Regions from separate parts of the Mesobacillus jeotgali genome, predicted to be linked through region 1. Evidence: a T-box and tRNA genes for the amino acid it is inferred to sense, from the RefSeq annotation. Region 1 holds a T-box; the other holds one or more tRNA genes.
What was found. A T-box is a leader RNA that pairs with one kind of tRNA and senses whether it is charged. The one in region 1 lies ahead of FOF60_RS18110 (valine--tRNA ligase), so its partner is inferred to be a tRNA-Val.
Positions count from the first base shown of each region.

Region 2: it has a tRNA-Val gene. The T-box ahead of FOF60_RS18110 (valine--tRNA ligase) is inferred to sense a tRNA for this amino acid. The anticodon was not compared.

Region 1 is NZ_CP109811.1:3,514,442-3,523,151, reverse strand. Features, by position in the region: gene spoVID (stage VI sporulation protein D) at 1-1,021, shown strand, start outside; gene ysxE (spore coat protein YsxE) at 1,455-2,492, shown strand; T-box leader at 2,884-3,125, shown strand; gene FOF60_RS18110 (valine--tRNA ligase) at 3,182-5,821, shown strand; gene FOF60_RS18105 (bifunctional folylpolyglutamate synthase/dihydrofolate synthase) at 5,891-7,204, shown strand; gene FOF60_RS18100 (sensor domain-containing diguanylate cyclase) at 7,289-8,710, shown strand, end outside.
Region 2 is NZ_CP109811.1:3,804,698-3,813,407, reverse strand. Features, by position in the region: gene FOF60_RS19565 (GNAT family N-acetyltransferase) at 1-28, shown strand, start outside; rRNA gene FOF60_RS19560 (16S ribosomal RNA) at 700-2,249, shown strand; rRNA gene FOF60_RS19555 (23S ribosomal RNA) at 2,492-5,425, shown strand; rRNA gene rrf (5S ribosomal RNA) at 5,695-5,810, shown strand; tRNA gene FOF60_RS19545 (tRNA-Val) at 5,821-5,896, shown strand; tRNA gene FOF60_RS19540 (tRNA-Thr) at 5,912-5,984, shown strand; tRNA gene FOF60_RS19535 (tRNA-Lys) at 5,995-6,070, shown strand; tRNA gene FOF60_RS19530 (tRNA-Leu) at 6,088-6,172, shown strand; tRNA gene FOF60_RS19525 (tRNA-Gly) at 6,195-6,269, shown strand; tRNA gene FOF60_RS19520 (tRNA-Leu) at 6,280-6,368, shown strand; tRNA gene FOF60_RS19515 (tRNA-Arg) at 6,394-6,470, shown strand; tRNA gene FOF60_RS19510 (tRNA-Pro) at 6,488-6,564, shown strand; tRNA gene FOF60_RS19505 (tRNA-Ala) at 6,580-6,655, shown strand; tRNA gene FOF60_RS19500 (tRNA-Met) at 6,679-6,755, shown strand; tRNA gene FOF60_RS19495 (tRNA-Ile) at 6,795-6,871, shown strand; tRNA gene FOF60_RS19490 (tRNA-Ser) at 6,891-6,983, shown strand; tRNA gene FOF60_RS19485 (tRNA-Met) at 7,146-7,219, shown strand; tRNA gene FOF60_RS19480 (tRNA-Asp) at 7,261-7,336, shown strand; tRNA gene FOF60_RS19475 (tRNA-Phe) at 7,475-7,547, shown strand; tRNA gene FOF60_RS19470 (tRNA-His) at 7,585-7,657, shown strand; tRNA gene FOF60_RS19465 (tRNA-Gly) at 7,670-7,743, shown strand; tRNA gene FOF60_RS19460 (tRNA-Ile) at 7,747-7,820, shown strand; tRNA gene FOF60_RS19455 (tRNA-Asn) at 7,834-7,908, shown strand; tRNA gene FOF60_RS19450 (tRNA-Ser) at 7,916-8,006, shown strand; tRNA gene FOF60_RS19445 (tRNA-Glu) at 8,010-8,081, shown strand.

The sequences.
Region 1 (8,710 bases):
GGAGTTGACTGGGGAATATACATGCCATGAACAGCAGCAGGAGGATGATAGCCAGATCGCAGCCCTTAAGTACGTGCATTCTGTCATGGAAAGGGAAGAAGGAGTCTATGAATTCCTTCATCGTTTCCCGGTAGATATCACAATTCCTAAAAACCGGATTGAAAGCATCTATGACATTGATATTCAGGTGGAGGGTTTTGATTATGTTTTTCCGGAAAAAGACCGACTGAAACTGAATGCTGACCTTGCCATCACTGGTCTGTACGGCGAACAGCAGCATGAAGCCGAACAGGATGCTGACAGTGAAGAGGCGGAAGAACTGGAAGTAAGTTACCGCGAGGAGGCTACTGCAGAAGTTGATGTGGAGGCTGCAGCGGAAACTGAAGAAGATGCAGAGCGCGATAGCCAGGAAGAGAGAGATGAACAAGACTTCCCGGAAGCTCCTGCCTATTCTTTCGTCCAGCAAAATGAAGCACTAAATGAACAGGAAGAGCAGGAATCGTACGAAGAAGAATTGTATGCGCCATTTAGAGCAGAAGCAAAAAAATCGCTAGAAGCAGAAGAAGCATCTGAACCTGAATTGCAAGAGCAAAGAGAGCACCAACAAGTTCCTGAGTATGCTTTCAGTGACTTTAGAGGTGAGCCGGAGCCAGTTGCGGAGGTCGAATTAGAGCAAGAGGAAGTTGAACTGGAGGCAGAGGATCAGCCAGAAGCAGAAAATCAGCCTGCTGAAATGGAAGAGTCTCCCGAAAGCTCATCATCTCCACTATTGAAAAAGAAGAAGCCGAATATGAAACAAGGTATTTCGATTGCTGAATTCTTAGCGCGTAAAGAAGAAGAAACTGAGGTTGCTAAAATAAGAGTGTGTATTGTTCAGCAGGGCGATTCACTTCAATCGATTTCCGAACGATATGATGTGCCAGTCCAGCAGCTTCTTCGTGTGAATCATCTTAGCATCGACCATGAGGTACATGAAGGCCAGGTCCTATATGTTCCAGGCGTAGCGGTTCATAATAGCTAACATTTTTCACTTTATAGGTATTAAGGTTTTGCAATACGATTTATGTCTAGCTCCAGCGCCTAACCCCTCAAGTCGTTTGTCTAGCTGCGGCTCCTAACTCCTCGAGACGCTTCGGTCCTGCCCATGAAGTCAAAGAACGACTTCACTGTCAGGCCCTCCAGCGCTTTTCGGAGTTGGGCAGTCGCCTCCGCTTTTCGAGTTCGGTCCTGCCAATGAAGTCAAAGAACGACTTCACTGTCAGGCCTTCCGACGCTTGTCGGGGCTGACCAAGGCGCTTGCGCTTTTCTTTTTAGCAACACCTTGTCCAAAAGGGGGCTGGTTGTCAGGGCTGGCTTGGCTGCTGGCTGGGATTGCTATAGCTTTTAGTATGGGCAGGTGTCTAACACCTGCCCAGACCTATTTATTGAAATGTCCAGAAAGTAGGCGAGATTCGATGGATGATCGCAATTTTTTAAAAGAAGAATCTGCAGTGTTAAAGCAATATCCTATCGATCCTTATTTTGCAGAGGATTTTGGCAAAGTGAAAAAAGTTTACACGAAATCGGGGACATTCGCTTTGAAAAAAATCCACCCGTATGAGGGGACAGATTTCATTAAACATATCCAGCACCTTTATCAAAAAGGCTATAACAGGATTGTTCCAGTCTATCCGGCAAATGACGGGCGATATGCAGTGTTGCATAATAAGTCCCTGTATTATTTAATGCCGTGGATCCCGAACGAAACAAGAGAGGATCAGTCGCAAAGACACCAGCAGCTGTTCAGGGAATTGGCGAGGATGCATACATTGTCAGTCAAGGAACTGGAAATCAGTGCGGAAGTGAAGCAGGAGCATTATGAAAAGACGTTAAAAGAATGGGAAAAGGAAGAAGAATTCATTAATGGATTCCTTGAAAGCTGTGAGAACAGGGTATATATGTCCCCGTTTGAACTAACATACTGCCTGTATTATATTCAGATCCGCCAGGCAATACAGTTCGCCAAGCAAAAGCTGGAGACATGGAATGAAAAAACGAAGGAGCAAAAGAAAACGAGGACGGTCACGCTTCACGGTAAGGTTTCTCCTGAACATTTCCTGTTTGATGAAAGAGGATACGGGTATTTCATCAATTTTGAGAAGGCGAGGCAAGGGTCGCCAATCCAGGATTTACTCCCATTTCTGGCAAGATCGCTGAAGACCCAGCCAAAGTATGGGGATGAAGTCATCGACTGGATTTATCTATATCTGAAATACTTTCCTTTCCGAGAGGATGAAATGCAGCTATTCATGAGCTATCTTGCTTTTCCGTCAGGCATTATCCGGGTTGCGGAGATGTACCATCAGCGCAAGACAGATGTGGATGAAAGGAAGTTTGTCCAAAAACTGCAGCGACAATACTGGCTCTTGAGTAATACGGGTTATGTAGTGACCAAAATCGACGAAATGGAAAAACAAAAGGAGCAGGCAAAACAAGAAGGAGCCCAGAGCTAAACAATGCTCTCAGGCTCCTTAAATAATTTCGAATTTAATCGCAAGGGCAATTATGATGAATATTGATAACAGAAAAACATCAAATGTCGTCGGAAAAAACAGGGTTCGGATCCCCTGGAAAACACAAAAAGGAATAATGAGCTGAGCGCATACTGCCCGCGCCGTCCTCGCCCACCTCGGGAGTGTATAAGGGTTATATCTTCGCCTCTTCATCGCCATCCCTCCAAACATCAGGTATCCCTTTTTTTATTCTATGAGTGAGAGGCCCAAAAAGTGCTTATTGTTCGCACATCAAGGAGCAAAAAGTATAAAATAATAAAAAATAGGAAATGATGATTGACGTCAATCCACTTTTTTGGGTAGTATATCTAATATACAAAACACATAATAAAGCAAAGCTTTGATAGGGAAGAGTACATGAGCAGCCAGCTTAAAGAGAGGGAGTCCATTAGCTGCGAGGACTTCTAAGCGGAACCATGGAAGGTCGCCCTTGAGCATCGCCTGGGAACGGAATATTCTCAGTAACAGGCGACGGTGAAGAACCGTTATCCATATTTGAGCCAGCAGCAAGACTGTTTTTACCGTTGCTGGGAAAAAAGGTGGTACCGCGAACAAACTCCATTCGTCCTTTTATGGCGAATGGAGTTTTTTATTTTTAAAGGAAATGCATTTGAATGGAGGAAAAACTGATGGAAGAGAATTTGTCTATGCCGACTAAATACGATCCGTCGTCAATTGAGCAAGGGCGTTATGAATGGTGGATCAAGGGGAAGTTTTTCGAAGCGAAGGATGACGAAACGAAAAAACCTTATACAATCGTGATTCCGCCGCCAAACGTAACTGGAAAGCTGCACCTAGGCCATGCTTGGGATACAGCGCTTCAGGATATCCTGACGCGAATGAAGCGCATGCAGGGCTATGACGTACTTTGGCTCCCGGGAATGGACCATGCGGGCATCGCGACACAGGCGAAGGTTGACGAGAAGCTGCGCAGCCAGGGCATCAACCGCTATGAGCTTGGCCGTGAAAAGTTTTTGGAAGAATCTTGGAAGTGGAAAGAGGAATACGCTCAGCATATCCGCAAGCAGTGGTCAAAGCTTGGGCTGGGACTTGATTACAGCCGCGAGCGCTTCACATTGGATGAAGGTCTATCAAAGGCAGTAAAAGAAGTTTTCGTTTCTTTATACCGCAAAGGCCTGATCTACCGCGGCGAATACATCATTAACTGGGATCCTGCAGCGAAAACGGCCTTATCTGATATTGAGGTTATCCATAAAGATATCCAGGGTGCTTTTTACCACATGAGATATCCTCTGGCTGATGGCAGCGGCCACATTGAAATCGCAACAACAAGACCGGAAACAATGCTTGGCGATACTGCGGTTGCGGTTCATCCGGAAGATGACCGTTACAAGCATTTAATCGGCAAAAGTGTTATCCTGCCAATCGTTGGCCGTGAAATTCCGATTGTAGGCGACGACTATGTTGATATGGAGTTCGGTTCTGGAGCTGTAAAAATCACTCCTGCACACGATCCGAACGACTTTGAAATTGGCAACCGCCATAACCTTGAAAGAGTCCTGGTCATGAACGAGGACGGTTCAATGAATGCACGAGCGGGCAAGTACCAGGGAATGGACCGTTTCGAGTGCCGCAAGCAAATCGTCAAGGACCTTCAGGAAGAAGGCGTTCTGTTTAAAATTGAAGAGCACATGCACTCAGTAGGACACTCTGAGCGAAGCGGAGCAGTAGTCGAGCCATATCTGTCAACTCAATGGTTCGTTAAAATGCAGCCGCTTGCTGACGAAGCAATCGCGCTTCAGAACAAAGAAGAAAAGGTAAACTTCGTACCTGAGCGTTTCGAAAATACTTATATGCGCTGGATGGAAAATATCCGGGACTGGTGTATTTCCCGTCAGCTATGGTGGGGGCACCGAATTCCTGCCTGGTACCATAAAGAAACAGGCGAGGTATACGTTGACCATGAGCCGCCTGCAGACCCAGAGAACTGGGAACAGGACAATGATGTTCTTGACACATGGTTCAGTTCAGCGCTTTGGCCTTTCTCAACAATGGGCTGGCCGGATGAAGATGCAGCTGACTTCAAGCGTTACTATCCAACCGATGCCCTTGTAACTGGATATGATATTATCGCTTTCTGGGTATCACGAATGATTTTCCAGGGACTTGAGTTCACTGGCCAAAGACCATTCAAAGATGTACTGATCCACGGACTCGTTCGTGCAGAAGATGGCCGCAAGATGAGTAAGTCACTAGGCAATGGTGTCGATCCGATGGATGTCATCGACCAATACGGCGCTGACTCACTCCGCTACTTCCTGACAACAGGAAGCTCACCGGGGCAGGATCTTCGCTACAGCACAGAGAAGGTTGAAGCGACCTGGAACTTCGCGAATAAAATCTGGAACGCATCACGTTTTGCGCTAATGAACATGAACGGCCTGAAATATGAAGAAATCGACCTGAGCGGCGAGAAATCTGTTGCGGATAAGTGGATTTTGACAAGGCTGAATGAAACAATCGAAACTGTTACAAGACTTTCAGAGCGTTATGAGTTCGGTGAGGTTGGCCGAGCACTTTACAACTTTATCTGGGATGATTTCTGTGACTGGTATATCGAAATGGCGAAGCTTCCGCTCTACGGCGAAGACGAAGGTGCTAAGAAGACAACAAGATCGATTCTTGCTTACGTTCTTGATAACACAATGCGCCTGCTTCACCCATTCATGCCATTCATTACAGAAGAAATCTGGCAGAACCTTCCTCATGAAGGGGAGTCCATTACGGTTGCAAGCTGGCCGCAGGTTGATCCTGCTCTGACTGATAAAGAAGCAGCAGATGATATGAAGCTGCTGGTTGAAGTCATCCGTGCAGTAAGGAACATACGCTCTGAGGTGAACACACCGCTCAGCAAGAAGGTTGATATGTTCCTGAAGGCGAAGGATGAAAAGACATTGAGTATGCTTGAGAATAACCGAGGCTATATTGTCCGCTTCTGTAATCCTGAGAACCTGGAAATTGGGCTTGAAGTCAATGCTCCTGAAAAAGCGATGACAGCAGTCGCTACGGGACTTGAAATCATCATGCCGCTTGAAGGCCTGATCAACATCGACGAGGAAATTGCCCGTCTTCAAAAAGAGAAGGAGAAGCTGGATAAGGAAGTAGAACGTGTCCAGAAGAAGCTGGCAAACGAAGGCTTCGTTAAAAAAGCTCCTGAGAAAGTCATTGAAGAGGAACGCGCAAAGGAAAAAGACTATCTAGAAAAACGTGCAGCAGTCGAAGCGCGCATCAGTGAATTGAGAAACTAATTAGTATAGATAAAAATTTGAAGGCGAACCAGTGGTGGTTCGTCTTCATCTTGAATTGAGGTGTGTTTTATGTTTAATACATATGAACAGGCAATTGATTGGATCCATGCAAGGCTGCGTCTGGGAATAAAGCCAGGACTTTCAAGGATGGAATGGATGCTTGCAAGGCTGGAGCATCCTGAAAGAAGAATCAAAACCATCCATGTCGGCGGCACGAATGGGAAAGGCTCGACAGTCACGTTCCTGCGTTCCATCCTTCAGACAGCAGGATACAGGGTCGGTACGTTTACTTCGCCATATTTTGAACAATTCAATGAGCGAATCAGTATTAACGGCCAGCCGATCAGTGACCAAGAATTGGTTGAATTAACGAATGCGATCAAGCCGCTTGCTGACGAACTGGATCTTACAGAGTTGGGCGGACCGACTGAATTCGAAGTTATTACCGCGATGTCGCTCTATTACTTTGCGGAGATGTCACCTGTTGACGTTGTCATTTATGAAGTTGGACTGGGCGGCCGCTTCGATTCGACCAATGTCATTCATCCGCTTCTATCGATCATCACTAGTATCGGTCTCGATCACACCGCGATTCTGGGTGATACATATGAACAAATCGCTTTTGAAAAAGCAGGAATCATCAAGAATGGTGTAAGTGTCATTACTGGAGTCAAGCAGCCTGAAGCATTGGATGTAATCAGAACAAAAGCGATTGAAAGCAAGTCCCCGATGTACCATCTTGGAGATGAATTCACAACAGGTTTAAGAGAGTCCTTAGAGCGAGGAGAAGAATTTTCGTTTTCCAGTATGTTCGGACAGCTTCAGAACCTGAAAACTTCCATGATCGGTTCTTATCAGGTAGACAATGCCGCCTGTGCTGTAATGGCAAGCCAGGTCCTTGTAAACTACTATTCATTTATGATCGAGGAAGGGCATATCAGGGAAGGGCTGCTTCAAGCCTACTGGCCAGGCCGGCTTGAGGTTTTAAGTGAAAATCCTTTAGTTCTGATTGATGGTGCTCATAATGAAGAAGGAATAAATGCGCTGGCAAGTGAAATTAATTCTCGATTTGCCGATAAAAAGATTAGTATTCTTTTTGCTGCTCTTAAGGATAAGAAGTTAGACAGAATGATTGCGACTCTTGAAGAAGCTGCCGACCAGCTGACTTTCACAACATTCGACTTCCCAAGGGCAGCTTCTGCGGAAGAACTGATGGATGTTGGAAGCAATAAGGGAAATAACAATCTAGCAGTCGATTACCAAGACTTTCTCTCTGTGAAAATAAATGAATTAAATGAAGATGAAATTCTAATTGTCACGGGCTCCCTTTACTTTTTATCAGAAGCAAAACCTTTTATTGTGAACCTGTTGAAAAATAAATAAGAAAATTATGACATTGTACAAAAAGTTTGCTAAACTATAAAAAAAGTGCGACTTTTTACCTAGAAAGGAGGTGGATAGATAAAGATGACTCCAATAGTTAAAAAATCAATATGGTTCAGCTGGCTCCTGATCGTTCCGGTTGGACTCTGGCTGACCTATCAAGTCTATCCGCCTCCCAATAATATTTCTCTATTGGAAGTATTCACCTTTCTTGTCTTAATGTCTGTTGTGGCTTCCATGCCTATGGTCGTCAATAATACGCCGATTTTCCTCATCCAGTGGGTTTCGCTCGCTGTATTCCTGTCATACGGGATTTTCGTAGAAATGGTTTTAATGCAAATTTCGGTGTTGATCCTTTTAATGAGGCTCCGGGTACAAAAATCTGATATCTACAGGTTTCCTCTGAATTCATTAATGTTCTTCATTGTTTCATTAGTGAGCGGATTGATATTTTACGCACTGGGCGGAACGCATGGCGCGCATTTGGCCGACGATCCATATACTTATATTTTGGGAACGGTATATGGCATCAGCAATTATAGTGTGAATACTTTATTCCTGATTTTGCTGCAAGCAGTCGTCCTAAAATTGAAGGGGCCTTATTTCGGTAAAGATTTCATCTGGGAAACCGTTACGACATTGATTACATTCCCTATAGGCTTCATACTATATGAACTGTACCATAGTGAGATGGGGCTCTACTCCTTGTTGTTTGTCGGGATTCCTTTTGCGAGTTTGTCTATCATTCTCAGTCTCTATTACTCAAGCGGAAAGGTGAACCATTTTTTACAGAGTGCCGCAGAGATTGGCCACCAGCTGGCTGAGAGACTGAAGCCCAATGATGTTCTGGATCTCTTTGTTCAAAAAGTGATTGAGATGCTTCCGGTTGACTATGCCTACATTTTGGATGTGGTAGATGACAGGGAACTGAAACTGATTCATAAGGTGGAATTTGGGGAAGTAATGGATCCTGTAGCCGAGCCGCTTGGAAAAGGCAAAGGAATTAGCGGGCTTGTCTGGGCTGAGAAAAAGCCTGTACTTTTTCATTCGAAAAAACAATGGAAGCATATAAATTCTGGCTATATTCCAGCAGGTGCCGAAAGCATTCTCGGAGTGCCGATCGTCAGGAACAACCAAGTGATCGGCGTCCTTGTACTGGCCGCAAACAAAAAGAGGGCATTCGAAAAATCGCAGCTGATGATCATCGATATCCTATGTTCCCACTTTGCGATTGCCGTAGAGAATGCAAGGCACCATGAAAAAACGAAGGAATACAGCGAACGCTGCGCATTGACCGGGCTATATAATTACCGCTACTTTGAAAACATGCTGAGCATAGAATTCGGAAAATTACAAAAAGGTGAAAGACACCTACTCTCCTTGATCCTGCTCGATATAGACCACTTCAAATCCGTCAACGACACATATGGACACCAAAGCGGAAATGAAATTTTAATCGAGCTTGCTGAACGGATCAGTGAAAGAATCGGCCATATTGGTACAGTT
Region 2 (8,710 bases), 290 kb from region 1:
TTCCCAGGCTGCTAGAGAAAAACTGTAAGAGTATAGATGCGAGAACTTAAGGTGTAAACAAAAAAATCCCCTTCATAGAGGGGATTTTTTAATGTTTTTAAATGAATAGGTAAGTGAACCTTGAAAATAATAATGCACAGACAGAGCTTAAAATAAGAGTTCCTCCGTGAACCTTTCCTTCAGTGTTTGCAATTTTAATGGCTTCAATATAGGCAATGCTAAATAAAAGAATTGCCATAGATAATGATAGATATAGTGCAATTGATTGCAGCAAGTAAGATCACCTCTGTAAAATAGTTTGTCCAAAGCATTATATGAGGACTTGTAAGAAATTATTATAAAAACATTTAATTAAGAAGAAACTCGGAAAACCTGAAAAGGGTTCTCATCTTGTGAAAAATTCTTTTAAAATTATATTGCAAACATATTTTATCCATGGTATATTTAATCTCGCTTCAGGAAAACAACGTTGAATTGAAAATCAAACATCGGTTTTTACGAAAAAGAAAAACAAAAAACGATGTTGACAATAACAAATCAGCGTGTTATATTAATAAAGTCGCTTCTGGGCGACGAACTGAACAACTTGCTCTTTGAAAACTAAACAAACAAGCGTCAACAAACAATAAATTATCATGGCTTCTATATATAGAAGATCATGAGCCAACGTTTTAACTTATGAGCTAAACTCATAACTCTTTTTTGGAGAGTTTGATCCTGGCTCAGGACGAACGCTGGCGGCGTGCCTAATACATGCAAGTCGAGCGGATCTTCATTAGCTTGCTTTTGAAGATCAGCGGCGGACGGGTGAGTAACACGTGGGCAACCTGCCTGTAAGACTGGGATAACTTCGGGAAACCGGAGCTAATACCGGATAATCCTTTCCCTCACATGAGGGAAAGCTGAAAGACGGTTTCGGCTGTCACTTACAGATGGGCCCGCGGCGCATTAGCTAGTTGGTGAGGTAACGGCTCACCAAGGCAACGATGCGTAGCCGACCTGAGAGGGTGATCGGCCACACTGGGACTGAGACACGGCCCAGACTCCTACGGGAGGCAGCAGTAGGGAATCTTCCGCAATGGACGAAAGTCTGACGGAGCAACGCCGCGTGAACGATGAAGGCTTTCGGGTCGTAAAGTTCTGTTGTTAGGGAAGAACAAGTACCGGAGTAACTGCCGGTACCTTGACGGTACCTAACCAGAAAGCCACGGCTAACTACGTGCCAGCAGCCGCGGTAATACGTAGGTGGCAAGCGTTGTCCGGAATTATTGGGCGTAAAGCGCGCGCAGGCGGTTCCTTAAGTCTGATGTGAAAGCCCCCGGCTCAACCGGGGAGGGTCATTGGAAACTGGGGAACTTGAGTGCAGAAGAGGAGAGCGGAATTCCACGTGTAGCGGTGAAATGCGTAGAGATGTGGAGGAACACCAGTGGCGAAGGCGGCTCTCTGGTCTGTAACTGACGCTGAGGCGCGAAAGCGTGGGGAGCGAACAGGATTAGATACCCTGGTAGTCCACGCCGTAAACGATGAGTGCTAAGTGTTAGAGGGTTTCCGCCCTTTAGTGCTGCAGCAAACGCATTAAGCACTCCGCCTGGGGAGTACGGCCGCAAGGCTGAAACTCAAAGGAATTGACGGGGGCCCGCACAAGCGGTGGAGCATGTGGTTTAATTCGAAGCAACGCGAAGAACCTTACCAGGTCTTGACATCCTCTGACAACCCTAGAGATAGGGCGTTCCCCTTCGGGGGACAGAGTGACAGGTGGTGCATGGTTGTCGTCAGCTCGTGTCGTGAGATGTTGGGTTAAGTCCCGCAACGAGCGCAACCCTTGATCTTAGTTGCCAGCATTCAGTTGGGCACTCTAAGGTGACTGCCGGTGACAAACCGGAGGAAGGTGGGGATGACGTCAAATCATCATGCCCCTTATGACCTGGGCTACACACGTGCTACAATGGATGGAACAAAGGGCCGCAAAACCGCGAGGTCGAGCCAATCCCATAAATCCATTCTCAGTTCGGATTGCAGGCTGCAACTCGCCTGCATGAAGCCGGAATCGCTAGTAATCGCGGATCAGCATGCCGCGGTGAATACGTTCCCGGGCCTTGTACACACCGCCCGTCACACCACGAGAGTTTGTAACACCCGAAGTCGGTGGGGTAACCTTTTGGAGCCAGCCGCCTAAGGTGGGACAGATGATTGGGGTGAAGTCGTAACAAGGTAGCCGTATCGGAAGGTGCGGCTGGATCACCTCCTTTCTAAGGATATTGCCGTAAAGGCAATCGGAATGCGAATCTTTCGATTCGTACTGTGGATGTAATCCACATAGTTGTACGCTTGTTTGTTTAGTTTTGAGGGAGCAATTCTCTCAAAGCTTTTTTGTTCCTTGAAAACTAGATAATCGTAAGTAAGAAGAACCAAGAAAAAACCGAGTGATCGCCATTTTAGTTTTTCTCTCTATTTAATAGAGAAACAAACAACCATGACATTTATGTCATACGGTTAAGTTAGAAAGGGCGCACGGTGGATGCCTTGGCACTAGGAGCCGATGAAGGACGGGACTAACACCGATATGCTTCGGGGAGCTGTAAGTAAGCTTTGATCCGGAGATTTCCGAATGGGGAAACCCACTGTTCGTAATGGAACAGTATCTTTGCCTGAATACATAGGGCATTGAAGGCAGACCCGGGGAACTGAAACATCTAAGTACCCGGAGGAAGAGAAAGCAAACGCGATTCCCTGAGTAGCGGCGAGCGAAACGGGACATAGCCCAAACCAAGAGGCTTGCCTCTTGGGGTTGTAGGACACTCAACATGGAGTTACAAAGGAACGGGGTAGATGAAGTGGTCTGGAAAGGCCCGTCAGAGAAGGTAAAAACCCTGTAGTTGAAACTTCGTTCCCTCCTGAGTGGATCCTGAGTACGGCGGGACACGAGAAATCCCGTCGGAAGCTGGGAGGACCATCTCCCAAGGCTAAATACTCCCTAGTGACCGATAGTGAACCAGTACCGTGAGGGAAAGGTGAAAAGCACCCCGGAAGGGGAGTGAAAGAGATCCTGAAACCGTGTGCCTACAAGTAGTCAGAGCCCGTTCATGGGTGATGGCGTGCCTTTTGTAGAATGAACCGGCGAGTTACGATTACATGCAAGGTTAAGTTGAGAAGACGGAGCCGCAGCGAAAGCGAGTCTGAATAGGGCGAATGAGTATGTGGTCGTAGACCCGAAACCAGGTGATCTACCCATGTCCAGGGTGAAGGTTGGGTAACACCAACTGGAGGCCCGAACCCACGCACGTTGAAAAGTGCGGGGATGAGGTGTGGGTAGCGGAGAAATTCCAATCGAACTTGGAGATAGCTGGTTCTCTCCGAAATAGCTTTAGGGCTAGCCTCACGTTGTAAGAGTCTTGGAGGTAGAGCACTGTTTGGACTAGGGGCCCTCATCGGGTTACCGAATTCAGACAAACTCCGAATGCCAAAGACTTATCCGTGGGAGTCAGACTGCGAGTGATAAGATCCGTAGTCAAAAGGGAAACAGCCCAGACCACCAGCTAAGGTCCCAAAGTATACGTTAAGTGGAAAAGGATGTGGAGTTGCTTAGACAACCAGGATGTTGGCTTAGAAGCAGCCACCATTTAAAGAGTGCGTAATAGCTCACTGGTCGAGTGACTCTGCGCCGAAAATGTACCGGGGCTAAACGTATCACCGAAGCTGTGGATTGACATCTTAGATGTCAGTGGTAGGAGAGCGTTCTAAGGGCGTTGAAGTCAGACCGTAAGGACTGGTGGAGCGCTTAGAAGTGAGAATGCCGGTATGAGTAGCGAAAGATGGGTGAGAATCCCATCCACCGAATGCCTAAGGTTTCCTGAGGAAGGCTCGTCCTCTCAGGGTTAGTCGGGACCTAAGCCGAGGCCGAAAGGCGTAGGCGATGGACAACAGGTTGATATTCCTGTACCACCTCTTTATCGTTTGAGCAATGGGGGGACGCAGGAGGATAGGGTAAGCGCGCTGTTGGATATGCGCGTCTAAGCAGTTAGGCTGCAAGTGAGGCAAATCCCGCTTGCGTGAAGGCTGAGCTGTGACAGCGAGGGAAATATAGTACCGAAGTTCCTGATTCCACACTGCCAAGAAAAGCCTCTAGCGAGATAAAAGGTGCCCGTACCGCAAACCGACACAGGTAGGCGAGGAGAGAATCCTAAGGTGAGCGAGAGAACTCTCGTTAAGGAACTCGGCAAAATGACCCCGTAACTTCGGGAGAAGGGGTGCTCATTTGGGTGAATAGCCCGGATGAGCCGCAGTGAATAGGCCCAGGCGACTGTTTAGCAAAAACACAGGTCTCTGCGAAGCCGCAAGGCGAAGTATAGGGGCTGACGCCTGCCCGGTGCTGGAAGGTTAAGAGGAGGGGTTAGCTCACGCGAAGCTCTGAATCGAAGCCCCAGTAAACGGCGGCCGTAACTATAACGGTCCTAAGGTAGCGAAATTCCTTGTCGGGTAAGTTCCGACCCGCACGAAAGGCGTAACGATCTGGGCACTGTCTCAACGAGAGACTCGGTGAAATTATAGTACCTGTGAAGATGCAGGTTACCCGCGACAGGACGGAAAGACCCCGTGGAGCTTTACTGTAGCCTGATATTGAATTTTGGTACAGCTTGTACAGGATAGGTAGGAGCCTGAGAAACCGGAGCGCCAGCTTCGGTGGAGGCGTCGGTGGGATACTACCCTGGCTGTATTGAAATTCTAACCCACGCCCCTGATCGGGGCGGGAGACAGTGTCAGGTGGGCAGTTTGACTGGGGCGGTCGCCTCCTAAAGAGTAACGGAGCGCCCAAAGGTTCCCTCAGAATGGTTGGAAATCATTCGCAGAGTGTAAAGGCACAAGGGAGCTTGACTGCGAGACCTACAAGTCGAGCAGGGACGAAAGTCGGGCTTAGTGATCCGGTGGTTCCGCATGGAAGGGCCATCGCTCAACGGATAAAAGCTACCCCGGGGATAACAGGCTTATCTCCCCCAAGAGTCCACATCGACGGGGAGGTTTGGCACCTCGATGTCGGCTCATCGCATCCTGGGGCTGTAGTCGGTCCCAAGGGTTGGGCTGTTCGCCCATTAAAGCGGTACGCGAGCTGGGTTCAGAACGTCGTGAGACAGTTCGGTCCCTATCCGTCGTGGGCGCAGGAAATTTGAGAGGAGCTGTCCTTAGTACGAGAGGACCGGGATGGACGCACCGCTGGTGTACCAGTTGTCTTGCCAAAGGCATCGCTGGGTAGCTATGTGCGGACGGGATAAGTGCTGAAAGCATCTAAGCATGAAGCCCCCCTCAAGATGAGATTTCCCATAGCGCAAGCTAGTAAGAACCCTGAAAGATGATCAGGTTGATAGGTCAGAGGTGGAAGCGCGGTGACGTGTGGAGCTGACTGATACTAATCGTTCGAGGACTTAACCAAAAACGAAAAGTGTAGGCGACTGTTCAGCCTCGACAAGTGCTGGAGGGCCAGCAGTTGAAGTCGTTCTTTGACTTCAGCGGATGGACCGAAGCAATCTCGAGAGGCTAGGAGCCGAAACTGGACATTGATTACTCGTTTTTCTTGAATTCTTCTTACACATTATCTAGTTTTGAGGGAATAAAAGCTTTTCATTAAGTGAAAAACTTACTTAATTTTTCTCTTGCAAAATGCATAAAAGACAGTATAATAGATATTGTCTTTAAAAAATGTCTGGTGACGATGGCGAGAAGGTCACACCCGTTCCCATACCGAACACGGAAGTTAAGCTTCTCAGCGCCGATGGTAGTTGGGGGTTTCCCCCTGTGAGAGTAGGACGTCGCCGGGCAGTTTCAAATGGAGGATTAGCTCAGCTGGGAGAGCATCTGCCTTACAAGCAGAGGGTCGGCGGTTCGATCCCGTCATCCTCCACCATTATTTACTCACCATGCCGGTGTAGCTCAATTGGTAGAGCAACTGACTTGTAATCAGTAGGTTGGGGGTTCAAGTCCTCTTGCCGGCACCTTTTGTACGAGCCATTAGCTCAGTCGGTAGAGCATCTGACTTTTAATCAGAGGGTCGAAGGTTCGAGTCCTTCATGGCTCACCACTTTTTTGAAATAATATGCGGGTGTGGCGGAATTGGCAGACGCACCAGACTTAGGATCTGGCGCCGCAAGGCGTGGGGGTTCGACTCCCTTCACCCGCACCATTTCTTCAAAAAGCAATATAATGCGGAAGTAGTTCAGTGGTAGAATACAACCTTGCCAAGGTTGGGGTCGCGGGTTCGAATCCCGTCTTCCGCTCCATAGTTCCTAAGCCGGGGTGGCGGAACTGGCAGACGCACAGGACTTAAAATCCTGCGGTAGGTGACTACCGTACCGGTTCGATTCCGGTCCTCGGCACCACCAAGTTAGCTAATGTACTAAATATGCGCCCGTAGCTCAATTGGATAGAGCGTCTGACTACGGATCAGAAGGTTATGGGTTCGACTCCTTTCGGGCGTGCCATTATATTTTCTCTTTATCGGGGAGTAGCTCAGCTTGGTAGAGCACTTGGTTTGGGACCAAGGGGTCGCAGGTTCGAATCCTGTCTTCCCGACCATCCTTTTTATAATTTGGGGCCTTAGCTCAGCTGGGAGAGCGCCTGCCTTGCACGCAGGAGGTCAGCGGTTCGATCCCGCTAGGCTCCACCATAAGTTTTAAAAAATAATAATTTGGCGGTGTAGCTCAGCTGGCTAGAGCGTACGGTTCATACCCGTAAGGTCGGGGGTTCGATCCCCTCCGCCGCTACCAATTTTAATCTGGTTGAACCTATTCAATCTAGGATATCCTGGACCTTTAGCTCAGCTGGTTAGAGCAGACGGCTCATAACCGTCCGGTCGTAGGTTCGAGTCCTACAAGGTCCACCATTTTACTTGATTTTCATACGGAGGTATACCCAAGTCTGGCTGAAGGGATCGGTCTTGAAAACCGACAGGCGGGTAACACCGCGCGGGGGTTCGAATCCCTCTACCTCCTCCATAATTTTATTAAATAGTATCGTCGCGGGGTGGAGCAACGAGCGTTACTTCACTGAATATGCTGCGAGTTGTACCGATCGAGCTGCTACTTGAGTAAGCTTCCTGAGATCGGGACAGTCCATGCTCACTTAGAGCATCAACAAAATTATGTAATTAATATCGTCGCGGGGTGGAGCAGTCCGGTAGCTCGTCGGGCTCATAACCCGAAGGTCGCAGGTTCAAATCCTGCCCCCGCAATCAATTAAGTTCTTTTCAAGTACTGCACTTGAAAAGATCCTGGTCCCGTGGTGTAGCGGTTAACATGCCTGCCTGTCACGCAGGAGATCGCCGGTTCGATCCCGGTCGGGACCGCCATTTTTATTTCAGTAGCTCAGTCGGTAGAGCAGATTGCTCACTTCCTGAATAAGCTTCTGCGGCAATCTGCGAGAAAGACCGAAAGTCATTCGAGCAAAGGACTTAAATAAGTCAAAGTTTAGGCAACAATATTATAGTGGCTCAGTAGCTCAGTCGGTAGAGCAAAGGACTGAAAATCCTTGTGTCGGCGGTTCGATTCCGTCCTGAGCCACCTTATTTAATTTAAATGAAATGCAATTATAGATATGGCGATTGTGGCGAAGTGGTTAACGCATCGGATTGTGGTTCCGACATTCGTGGGTTCGATTCCCATCAGTCGCCCCTTTTTTATATGCGGGTGTAGTTTACTGGTAAAACCTCAGCCTTCCAAGCTGATGTAGTGGGTTCGATTCCCATCACCCGCTCCATGAGGGCCTATAGCTCAGCTGGTTAGAGCGCACGCCTGATAAGCGTGAGGTCGGTGGTTCGAGTCCACTTAGGCCCATTTTTTATATTATTCCGCAGTAGCTCAGTGGTAGAGCACTCGGCTGTTAACCGAGCGGTCGTAGGTTCGAATCCTACCTGCGGAGCCATATTTCTGGGGAAGTACTCAAGAGGCTGAAGAGGCGCCCCTGCTAAGGGTGTAGGTCGGGTAACCGGCGCGAGGGTTCAAATCCCTCCTTCTCCGCCATAAGGCCCCTTGGTCAAGCGGTTAAGACACCGCCCTTTCACGGCGGTAACACGGGTTCGAATCCCGTAGGGGTCATAAGAAAAGCTGTTAGCAATTATGCTAACGGCTTTTTTTCATTTTCATGTAATTTTGGATTCCAGGTATTTAATCCAAATGTACTTTTGAATTGCTATCTTTCAATACATCAAGCAGCATGCACTAAGAAAGAAATAAGCTGTTTAAAAGTGGCTAATATATTATTGCCCGGTTAGTGGTGCAAGAAAAAAACATTATGTGACTGGTTAAGGAGGTAAAGGTAAAACCGGTAACAAAATTAGTTTATTCCCACTTATGAAGATTCTGGCTCAAAACCGGTAACATAAAGAAGAAATATGTGCCTCGTTATGAGAGACAAGTTCAAAACCGGTAACATAAAGAAGAAATATGTGCCCCGTTATGAGAGACAAGTTCAAAACCGGTAACAAAAAGAAGAAATATGTACCTCGTTATGAGAGACAAGTTCAAAACCGGTAACATACGAAGAGGTATATGCCCGGTCAGTGATAGGAAGAGAAATCCCGTCACATAAAGTAGTAGTGTTGGGGATTATTATAATGTCCGAATAAGCGAGAGTAAAGCCAAATAATACGTGTTTCATAACAGACTCAATCAAAATGCCCTTACTTAGCTACCCACACAATACTGCTAGCTCCATGTCATAGCAA